Regions from separate parts of the Acidovorax sp. WCS2018Noco2-16 genome, predicted to be linked through region 1. Evidence: predicted binding sites of a transcription regulator. Region 1 holds the regulator's gene; the other holds the start of a gene.
What was found. Region 1 encodes sigma-54, which starts transcription at its own class of promoters, with help from an activator protein. Its sites were predicted from a motif close to TGGCANGNAANCTGCTTT; they were not measured.

Region 1 (5,663 bases):
TCGCCGGACGACCCGCGCTGCCGTTGACCGAATGCCACAGCGCATCACCGAACCCCTCAGGATCCCCATGCAACTCAGCCTCCGAGCCCGCCTCATCGCGCTCAGCGTCGCCATTCTCACCGCGGCCATGCTCGCCCTGGCTGTAGCCAACTTCATCACGGTGCAGCACCACGTTCAGTCCACCGTGGATGCCCAGAGCCGCCAGCTGGTGGCATCCCAGGCACGCACGCTGGCGGACTGGGTGGAATCGAAGCGCCTGCTGACCCACACGCTGATCCTGGCCATCGACCAGCCGGAGCCACGGGGCGTGCTGCAGGCGCTGCGCGACGGCGGCGGGTTCTCGGATGCCTATGTCGGCTTTCCGGACAAGCGCACCCTGTTCCTGAACCCGATGCCGGCGAGCTACGACGTCACGTCGCGCCCTTGGTACAGGCAAGCCGTTCAAGAGGGCAAGCCCATCGTGACCGCGCCCTACCTGTTCACATCCCCGCCCGAGGTGGGCGTGACGTTTGCAGAACCGGTCGGGCCCGCAGGCAACCCCACCGCGGTGGTGGGCACCGACGTGCTGCTGACCACTGTGGTGCGCAACGTGGGTGCCATCAAGCCCACGCCGGACAGCTTCGCCTTCCTGGCCAACCAGGCCGGTGCGATCGTCACCCATCCCGACACGTCGCTGACGCTCAAGCCCGTGTCCGCCCTGTCGCCCAATCTGCAGCCCGCCACCCTGCGTGAGCTGGAAAAGGCCGCCGCCGGCATGCGCACCGACATCAACGGCACCGACTACTTGCTGTATGGGCAACCCGTGCCCGGCACCGACTGGCAGTTGGTGATTGCCGTGCACCGCGGCCAGGCGCTGGCGTCCATCGACACGCTGCTGAAGGTGTCGGCGACCACGGTGGTCATCTCGCTGGCGCTGGCCATCCTGGTGCTCAGTGCCGTCATCGCGCGCGCCTTGCGCCGCCTGGCCCTGGTGCGCGACGCGCTGCAGGACATCGCCTCCGGCGACGGCGACCTGACGCGCCGGCTGCAAACGCATGGCAACGACGAGCTGACGCACATCGCCCACGCCTTCAACAGCTTCGTCGACAAGATCGCCGCCGTGCTGGTGCGCATCCGGGCGTCGTCCGAATCGGTGCGCCTGTCCACCTCCGAAATCGCCAGCGGCAACCAGGACCTGTCGGCCCGCACCGAGCAGCAGGCCAGCTCGCTGGAAGAAACCGCCGCCGCCATGGAGCAGCTCACCGCCACCGTGCAGCAGAACGCCGAGAACGCGCGCCAGGCCAACCAGCTGGCGACGGGCGCATCGGACATCGCGACGCACGGCGGCACCGTCGTGGGCCAGGTGGTCAAGACCATGGGCGGCATCGATGCATCGGCCCGCAAGATCGTGGACATCATCGGCGTGATCGACGGCATTGCCTTTCAGACCAACATCCTGGCGCTGAACGCCGCCGTCGAAGCCGCCCGTGCGGGCGAACAGGGCCGGGGCTTCGCCGTGGTCGCATCCGAAGTGCGCACGCTGGCCCAGCGCAGTGCCACCGCCGCCAAGGAGATCAAGACGCTAATCGACGATTCAGTAGCGCAGGTCGACGCCGGCAGCAAGCTGGTGCAGGACGCCGGCGCCACCATGGACAAGGTGGTGGACAGCGTGCGCCGCGTGACGGCCATCGTGGCCGAGATCAGCAACGCCAGCCAGGAGCAGAGCACCGGCATCGCCGAGATCGGCAGCGCGGTGAGCCAGATGGACCAGGCCACGCAGCAGAACGCGGCACTGGTCGAAGAAGCCACCGCCGCCGCGCAATCGCTGCAGCAGCAGGCGGCGCAGCTGGCCGACGTGGTGGCGGGCTTCAAGCTGGAAGCAGCGGGGCACGCAGCGGGCCTGGGTGCTACGACGCATGCCTTGGGCTCACCTGGCGGGCAGCGTGCATTGCCCGGCCTTTGAGCTTGGCGCCCTGTTGAAGTTTGAGGTCTTTTTGGCCTCTAGCGCTTATTCCGTAAGCGTTAATAGCTATTAAAATAATAGCATCGCCTCATTCAGGCAAGCCGTGTACGACCGACACGGCGCGCCGTCTGACAAATGCGGCCGCGCCTGGCCTCCGGGGGGTGGCCATGCGTCGGCGATGATCGGGCGATGACATCGCACTACACCTCTGCGGCACCTGGCGGGCCGCTGCACCGCTCCCCTGCGCGCACCTGGCTGGCCCTGGCCGGCTGGCTGGCACTGGCGTTTCTCACCGCCGCTATCGGCAGCGTCGCGTCGGTACAGGCGCCGCAGTTCTACGGCCAGTTGGCGCAGCCCGGCTGGGCGCCGCCGCCTTCGGTGTTCGGCCCGGTGTGGACGGCGCTCTTCGCGATGATGGGCGTGGCCGCATGGCTGGTCTGGCGCCAGCCGGCCGGCGCGCTGCGGCAGCGGGCGCTGGTGCTGTTTTGCGTGCAGCTGGTGCTGAACGCGCTGTGGAGCTGGCTGTTCTTTCAGTGGCACCTGGGTGCCTGGGCGCTGGCGGACATCGCCGCCCTGTGGATCACCGTGGCCGCCACGCTGGTGGCGTTCTGGCGGCTGCGGCCGCTGGCGGGCGCGCTGCTGGTGCCTTACCTGGCGTGGATCACGTTCGCCGGGGCGCTGAACTTCACGCTCTGGCGCATGAACCCGCAGCTGCTGGGCTGACGACCCGCAGCGGCCGCGTCAAAGCGCCTTGCGCAGATTGGCCGGCGCGATCTTGAGCGCCTCGCGGTACTTGGCCACCGTACGGCGCGCGCATTCGATGCCCTGCTCTTTCAGCATGGCGGCGATCTGGCTGTCCGACAGGGGCTTGGCCAGGTTCTCGGCCGACACGAACTGCTTGATGAGCGCGCGCACCGCCGTGCTGGACGCGTTGCCGCCCGTCTCGGTGCCCAGCCCAGAGCCGAAGAAATACTTCAGCTCGTAGGTGCCTTGCGGCGTGGACATGTATTTCGCCGTCGTCACGCGGCTGATGGTGGATTCGTGCAGGCCCAACTCGTCGGCGATGTCGCGCAGCACCAGCGGGCGCATGGCGAGCTCTCCGTGCACGAAGAAGTTGCGCTGCCGGTCCACGATGGCGCGCGACACGCGCAGGATGGTGTCGAAGCGCTGCTGGATGTTCTTGATGAACCAGCGTGCTTCCTGCAGCCGCTGCTGCAGCGCCTGGTGGCCTTCGCCGCCCCGGTTGCCACGCAGCGCGCCGGCATAGACGTCGTGCACGCGCAGGCGCGGCATCACGTCGGGGTTGAGCTGCACGTTGAAGTTCTGCTGCGAGCCGCGCCCGGTCTTCTTGACGATGACGTCGGGCACGATGATGTTGCGCTCCACGTCGGCAAAGCGCCGGCCGGGGCGGGGCTCGAGCCGCGCGATGAGCGCCATCGCCAGGCGGGTGCGCTCCTCGTTGCCGCCACCGCAGCTCTGGGTCAGCCGCCGCACGTCGCGCTTGGCCAGCATCTCCAGCGGCTGCTTGCAGATGCGCAGCGCGGTCTGCAGTACCTCGGCATCGCCCTCTTTGTCGGCGGCCAGCGCACGCAGCTGCAGCGTCAGGCATTCGGCCAGGCCCCGCGCGCCCACGCCCGTGGGCTCCAGGCTTTGCAACAGGCGCATGGCCACGGTGAAACGGTGCACCAGTTCTTCGATCTGCTCGGTGTCTTCCGGGCCGGCCAGGCTCACGGCCAGCGATTCGAGCGAGTCTTCCAGGTAGCCGTCGTCATTCAGCGATTCGATGAGAAAGCGCAGCGCGGCGGTGTCCACCTCCGACAGCCGCAGCGAAAGCGCCTGCCGGTGCAGAAAGTCGGTGAGCGACAGGTTGCTGCGCGCCAGCTCGGTCGCGTCGGCATCGCCATCGCTGTCGCCCGACCGATTGCGGGCGGGCGCGTCGCCGCCCCACTCGCTGTCGTCAGGCGAAAAGTCCACGGTGCCGTCGCCTTCCCAGTCGGGCGCTTCGGCGGCGGTGGCCTCGGTGCTGGCCGGCGTTTCAGCGTCGTTTGGGCCTTCAGCGCTGGTGGATGCTGCGCTGGGTGCTACGTTATAGAGAGCATCGTCGGACTGGCGGTCATCGTCCGCCACGGGGGTGTCGGCCTGCTGAAGGCCGAATTCCTCGCGCGGCGCGTCTTCGAGCGTGCGGTCGAGAAACGGGTTCTCGTCGAGCATCTGCTCGACTTCCTGCGACAGCTCCAGCGTGGACAGCTGCAGCAGCCGGATCGATTGCTGCAGTTGGGGCGTGAGCGCGAGGTGTTGCGAGACGCGCAGTGAAAGGCCGGGCTTCATCACATCCGAAAGTGCTCGCCCAGGTACACGCGGCGCACCTCGGCGTTGTCCACGATGTCGGAAGGCGTGCCCTGCGCCAGCACGTTGCCGTCGCTGATGATGAAGGCGTGGTCGCAGATGCCCAGCGTCTCGCGCACGTTGTGGTCGGTGATGAGCACGCCGATGCCGCGCTCTTTGAGGAAGCCGATGATCCGCTGGATCTCGATGACGGCGATGGGGTCGATGCCGGCGAAGGGTTCATCGAGCAGGATGAAGCGCGGCTGCGTGGCCAGGGCGCGGGCGATTTCCACCCGGCGGCGCTCGCCACCGGAGAGCGCCAGCGCGGGCGATGCGCGCAGGTGCTCCACGCGCAGTTCCTGCAGCAGCGCGGTCAGGCGCTCTTCGACTTCGGCGCGCGGCAGCGGCTTGCCGTCTTCGCCGGTTTGCAGCTCCAGCACGGCGCGCACGTTCTCTTCCACGTTCAGCTTGCGGAAGATGGACGCCTCCTGCGGCAGATACGACAGGCCCAGCCGCGAGCGGCGGTGAATGGGCATGTTGGCGACCGACTGGCCGTCGATGCGGATGTCGCCGCCGTCGCTGCGCACCAGCCCGACGATCATGTAGAACGACGTGGTCTTGCCGGCGCCGTTGGGGCCCAGCAGTCCGACGACTTCGCCCTTTTGCACGGTGAGCGACACGTCCTTGACGACCTTGCGGCTGCCGTAGGACTTTTGCAGGTGCATGGCCTCCAGGCGGCTGCCGCCGGGCACGAGGGCCGCATCGGGAGTAGCAGCGGCGGAGGCGGTGGGGGAGAGGGACTCGCTCACTTGCTCGCGCCGCCGTTGCTCAGGTCGGTGCTGGGCCGCAGGGTGGGCGCCGGCGTGGCAGCGGGTGCGGCGGGCCGGGCGGCGCCAGCGGCGGGCTCCTTGGGAGCCAGCACCGCGCGCACGCGGCCGCCGGGTGTGCCGGACGGCGTGCCATTGGGTGCCGTGCGCTGGCCGTCCACGGTGAGCACGTCGCTCACGCTGTTGTAGAAGATCACGGCGCCGGACATCTCGTCGGTCGGCGTGGCTTCGCGGTAGCGGCGCAGCTCTGCGCGGCGGGTGAGCTTCACGGTCTCGGCACGGCCGTCGTATTCGATGATCTCGCCTTCGCCTTCGACGAATTCGTCGGGCGCACCGGGCAGGGTGTCGCGCTTTTGGCGGAAGAAGGCGCGCTTGCCGGGCTCGGCCGTCACCACGCCGTGCTGAAAGCCGTCGGGGTCTTGGCGCACGTCGAGCCGCGCGCCGCGCAGCACCATGGTGCCCTTGGTCAGCACGACACGGCCGGTGAAGACGCTGGTCTGCTGAAGTTCATCGTGGCGCAGTGCGTCGGCCTCGATGTTCATGGGCTTGTTACGGTCGGCCTTTTCGGC
Region 2 (5,663 bases), on a different contig from region 1:
ACAGCAGCGAAGCGCCCACCATGGTCAGCGTCAGCGAATGGGGCGTGAACGCTTCTTTGCCGAAGCCGATGCGCTTGCCCACCACGTAGGCGCCCACCAGGCCGGCGATACCGGCGTTGATGTGCACCACGGTGCCACCAGCAAAGTCCAGCGCGCCGTCGGCTGCCAGCAGGCCGCCGCCCCACACGATGTGGGCCATGGGCACGTAGCTGAAGGTGAACCACAGCGTCGAGAAGATCAGCACGGCAGCGAACTTCATGCGTTCTGCGAACGAGCCCACGATCAGCGCCACGGTGATGGCGGCGAAGGTGCCCTGGAACGCGAAGAACACGTACTCAGGAATGGTCGCCAGGGCGCCGAAGGTTTCCTGGTTCACGCCCTTGAGGAAGACCTTGTCGAAGCCGCCGAAGAACTTGCCCTCGCCCGAGAACGCCAGGCTGTAGCCGTAGATGGCCCACAGCAGCGAGATCAGCGAGAAGACCACGAACACCTGCATCAGGACCGACAGCATGTTCTTGGAGCGGCCCAGGCCGCCGTAGAACAGCGCCAGGCCGGGCAGCGTCATCAGGATGACCAGCAGCGTGGAGGTGAGCATCCAGGCGGTGTCGCCGGAGTCGATCTTTGGAGCGGGTGCTGCGGCAGGTGCAGCGGCGTCGGGTGCAGCCGCTGCCGGAGCGGCGGTGGCTGCGGCAGCAGGTGCCGATGCGGCGGGCGCCGTCACGGCGGCAGGTTCGGAAGCGGCGGGCGCCTGAGCCAGCACGGCGGTGCCGGCGGTCATCAGGCTCAAGCCCAGGAGGCAGGAAGCAAGCAGTTTTTTCATGGCAATACTCAGGGTGTGTATCGGGGTGTGGTGCCGGGGGCGCGCCTTACAGGGCTTCCTTGCCGGTCTCGCCGGTGCGAATGCGCACGACCTGTTCCAGATGGCCCACGAAGATCTTGCCGTCGCCGATCTTGCCGGTACGCGCAGCACCTTCGATGGCTTCGATGACACGCTCGACCAGTTCGTCGGACACGGCCGCTTCGATCTTCACCTTGGGCAGGAAGTCGACCACGTATTCGGCGCCGCGGTACAGCTCGGTGTGGCCCTTCTGGCGGCCGAAGCCTTTCACCTCGGTCACGGTGATCCCTTGCACGCCGATGTCCGACAGGGCTTCACGCACCTCGTCAAGCTTGAACGGTTTGATGATGGCTGTCACCATTTTCATTTTGCGGTTCCTCAGAATGGGGCGCTTTGGGCGCCCGCTGTGATGGGTAAGGGGTTACAGGGTCTTGGTGAGCGTGACGATCAGGCGCGACTTGTTGACGTCGCCGAAGAAGTTCTTCTTGTTGGCGCCGACCACTGCGGCGCCCAGCGACAGACCCGAACCGAAGTCGTAGGCACCGCCCACGCTGTAGTCCATATAGTTGGGCACGCCCAGGTCCTTGATGTCACTGGCAAAGCGGGTGAAGCCGACGGAAGCCTTCAGCGTGGTGCTGGGCGCCACTTCCTGCGCAAAGGCCACGTTGAAGTAGCCGGTGTTGCGGCCGCGGTTGCTGGAGGTCTTGGCGCCGGCCCAGCCGAAGTAGTCCTTCGACACGGTGTGCGAATACTTGGCCGTCACCGGGCCAAAAGTGGCTGCGCCATACAGCTCGGTGGTGTTGCCCGTCGTGTTGCCGGGGTAGATGTAGGTGAGTGCGCCCACGTCCAGGTCGAACGCGCCGGCCTTGAACTTGTAGCCGCCGTACACGTCCATCTCGATGGAGTTGCCGCTCAGCCAGTCCACGCTGGAATTCCAGTTGCCCAAGTAGAAGCCGCTCTCGCCGAAGGTGTAGTCCAGGCCGCCCTGAATGGCGGGTTTCACGGCTTTGGACTTGCTCGTATCCTGGTCCTGACCGCGGAACTTGTAGTTCGTCGTCAAGGCGACGTTGCCCGTCAGCTGGGCATGGGCGAAGGCCGGCAGCAAGGTGGCGGCAGCGATGGCGAGCACTGGAATAGCTTTGCGGATCATGGATTCCCCCGGGAAGTTGGTGTCAGGACCAGGGCCTCAAAGCATGGACCGTGCCACCATAGGCGCAGTGCGTCGCACGCTCGCGTACAGTTCCGCTGGAAATCAGGGCGTTACATCGCACGCATGCAGTAACGCAAAGCACCATCGCGGTGCAATAAATGACATAACAACTGGGTGCGCCAAAGCGGTGCACCTGTCTGGGGAGAGGTGCCGACATGAGTCTTGCTTTGGTGCAAAGCCGCGCGCTGCTGGGTCTGCAGGCGCCGTCCGTAACGGTGGAGGTGCACCTGGCCAATGGGCTACCCAGCTTCACGCTGGTGGGCTTGGCGGAGGTCGAGGTCAAGGAGGCGCGCGAGCGCGTGCGCTCGGCTTTGCAGAATGCGGGGCTGGAGTTTCCGGCGAACAAGAAGATCACCGTGAACCTGGCCCCGGCCGATCTGCCCAAGGATTCCGGCCGCTTCGATCTGCCGATCGCCTTGGGGATTCTGGCCGCCAGCGGACAGATCGACGCCACCCGGCTGGCCGGCTACGAGTTCGCAGGCGAGCTGTCGCTGTCGGGCGAGTTGCGTGCCGTGCGCGGCGCGCTGGCCACCAGCCTGGCACTGCGCACGCTGCCGCTGGGCGAGCGCCCGCGCATGGTGCTGCCGCCGGGCAGCGCGCAAGAAGCCGCCCTGGTGCCTGACACCGAGGTGTACTGCGCCCGCCACCTGCTGGACGTGGTGCGCCGGTTTCTGCATCTCGACAAGAACGCCGTAGCAGCTGACGCCCCTGCCGACGATGACGGCTGGGCGCGCATGCAACCAACCCCACGACCCGTGCAGGCGCCCTCCGCCGACCTGGCCGACGTGAAGGGTCAGGCCGCCGCCAAACGGGCGCTGGAGATCGCCGCCGCCGGCGGCCACGGCTTGTTGCTGGTCGGCCCGCCGGGCTCCGGCAAGTCGATGCTGGCACACCGGTTCGCCGCACTGCTGCCCGCCATGACGGTGCAGGAGGCGCTGGAGAGCGCGGCGGTGGCCAGCCTGGCCGGCCGCTTCGAGGCCGATAGCTGGATGCAGCGCACCACGGCACATCCGCACCACACCTGCAGCGCGATTGCACTGGTGGGCGGCGGCTCGCCCCCTCGGCCGGGCGAGATCTCGCTGGCCCATGAAGGCGTCCTTTTCCTCGATGAATTTCCCGAATTCGCCCGCTCTGCGCTGGAGGCGCTGCGCGAGCCGCTGGAGACCGGCCGTATCACCATTGCCCGGGCGGCGCGGCGCGCGGAATTCCCGGCGCGCTTTCAGCTCATCGCTGCCATGAACCCTTGCCCCTGCGGCTTTCTCGGCGCGGCGCAGCGCGCCTGCCGGTGCACGCCCGACCAGGTGGCGCGCTACCAGGGCAAGCTCAGCGGCCCGCTGCTCGACCGCATCGACCTGCATGTGGAAGTGCCCGCCATGCCGGCCGACGAATTGCTGAACGCCCCGGCGGGCGAAGCCAGCGCTGCCGTGCGCGCCCGGGTGGAGGCCGCCCGCGCGCGCGCCGTGGCGCGCCAGGGCAAGCCCAACCAGGCGCTGCAGGGCCGCGAGATCGACGTGCACTTGGCGCTCGATGACGCCGCCGGGCGCTTTTTGCAGGCTGCCGCCGCACGCCTGGGCTGGTCGGCGCGCAGTACGCACCGCGCGCTCAAGGTCGCCCGCACCATCGCCGACATGGCGGGGGCGGCCGATATCGCCGCCGCGCACGTGGCCGAGGCCGTGCAATACCGGCGGGTGCTGCGCAGCACCGTCTAGATAGTGGAAGCGCCGTGACACCGTTCTGAGCGATGTCGTACCGCGCAGGGGCTCCGCTGGAATGTGGCGATGTAGGCGTGGCGGCAGCGGCAGCGATTCCAGGCAGCGCCTTTCCAGCGGTCATTGCTTCGTGTGGTTGCTATAAAATAAATAGCTGTTAGCGCTTATGCAATAAGAGCTAGAGGCCAATTTGCCTCTTGATCTGGCAGCCGCCAGACCCTGGCGACACACAGGTCAGAGGAACATGCCGCCCGACGCCTCGATGCGCTGCGCGTTCACCCAGCCCGTGCCCGGTTGCAGCAGCGACGCGATCACGCCGCCGATGTCGTCCGGCAGGCCCACGCGGCCCAGCGCGGTTTGCGATGCAATGAAGCTGTTCAGCTGCGCGTTGTCGCGCACGGCCCCGCCGCCGAAGTCGGTCTCGATGGCGCCCGGTGCCACCACGTTCACGGCGATACCGCGCGCGCCCAGCTCCTTGGCCATGTAGCGGCTCAGCACCTCGATGCCGCCCTTCATGGCCGCATAGGCGGCATAACCCGGCAGCGCAAAACGCGCCAGCCCGCTGGAGACGTTGAGAATGCGCCCGCCGTCGTTCATCAGCGGCAGCAGCTTCTGCGACAGGAAGAACGCGCCCTTGAGGTGGATGTTCACCAACTCGTCGAATTGCTCTTCCGTGGTCTCCATGAAGCTGGCATGAATGCCGATGCCCGCGTTGTTCACCAGAAAGTCGAAGCGCTCGCGCTGCCAGTGCCGCGACAGCGCAGCGCGCACCTGCTCTGCAAAGTCGGCAAAGCCGCCGCTCTGGGCCACGTCCAGCGGCAGCGCCACGGCGCGACGGCCCAGCGCTTCGATCTCTGCCACCACCGCCTGGGCTTCGGCGGCCTGGCTACGGTAGGTCAGGATCACGTCGATACCCGATCGGGCCACGTGTACCGCCGCGTTGCGGCCCAGGCCGCGGCTGCCGCCGGTGATGAGGGCGATGGTGGGGCTGCCGGAGGAGGGAGAAGAAGCTGTGTTGCTCATGGCGATGTCCTTGAAGGTCGGCGGGGCCGGGTAGGGTGATGAAGAAGAAGCGATGCAGCCAAGTCTATTGATCGATGCCGATTCGATAAAGCGCGCAAAATTGATCGCATCGTTCATCCATTCAGAACAATGAGCTCTTTTGACCGCATGCAGACTTTCGCCCGCGTGGCCGAGCTGGCCAGCTTCACGCAGGCCGCCGAGGCGCTGGGCATTCCCAAGGCCAGCGCCTCCACCGCCGTGCAGCAGCTGGAGGCCCAGCTCGGCACGCGGCTGCTGCACCGCACCACGCGGCGCGTGCAGCTCACCCAGGACGGGCAGGCCTACTACGACCGCTGCAAGGACTTGCTGGCCGATGTGGACGAACTGCAGTCCATGTTCCAGCAGGCCGACGGCGCCAGCCTGAGCGGGCGCGTGCGCATCGACATGTCCACCGGCATGGCGCGCAACGTGGTCGTGCCGAGCCTGCCCGAGCTGCTGGCGCGCCATCCTGCGCTGGAGTTGGAACTGAGCAGCACCGAGCGCCGCGTGGACCTGGTGCGCGAAGGCTTCGACTGCGTGCTGCGCACCGGCGCCGTGGTGGACGCAAGCCTGATCGCCCGCCCGCTGGGCACCGCCCGGCTGGCCAACTGCGTGAGCCCGGCCTACCTGCGCCAGCACGGCACACCGCACTCGCTGGCCGACCTCGGCAGCCACCGGCTGGTGCATTTCGTCAACACGCTGGGCGCGCGCTCCACTGGTTTTGAAGCGGTGGTGGACGGCTCCCTGGTGCGCACGCCCATGCAGGGCGCCATCACCGTGAACAACGCCGAGGCCTACATGGCCGCCTGCCTGGCCGGGCTGGGCATCATCCAGGTGCCGCGCCTGGGCGTGTTGGACCTGCTGG

Region 2: RQI28_RS09785 (TorF family putative porin) is a predicted target of sigma-54. The motif match lies at 2,027-2,044, and genes of this name have one in related genera.

Annotation. Positions count from the first base shown of each region.
Region 1 covers NZ_JAVTJJ010000002.1:817,209-822,871, forward strand. Annotated here, with positions in the region: gene RQI28_RS09150 (methyl-accepting chemotaxis protein) at 68-1,942, shown strand; gene RQI28_RS09155 (TspO/MBR family protein) at 2,132-2,665, shown strand; gene RQI28_RS09160 (RNA polymerase factor sigma-54) at 2,684-4,270, opposite strand; gene lptB (LPS export ABC transporter ATP-binding protein) at 4,270-4,992, opposite strand; gene lptA (lipopolysaccharide transport periplasmic protein LptA) at 5,073-5,663, opposite strand, start outside.
Region 2 covers NZ_JAVTJJ010000003.1:52,494-58,156, reverse strand. Annotated here, with positions in the region: gene RQI28_RS09795 (ammonium transporter) at 1-820, opposite strand, end outside; gene glnK (P-II family nitrogen regulator) at 867-1,205, opposite strand; gene RQI28_RS09785 (TorF family putative porin) at 1,260-1,988, opposite strand; gene RQI28_RS09780 (YifB family Mg chelatase-like AAA ATPase) at 2,204-3,757, shown strand; gene RQI28_RS09775 (SDR family oxidoreductase) at 3,992-4,780, opposite strand; gene RQI28_RS09770 (LysR family transcriptional regulator) at 4,910-5,663, shown strand, end outside.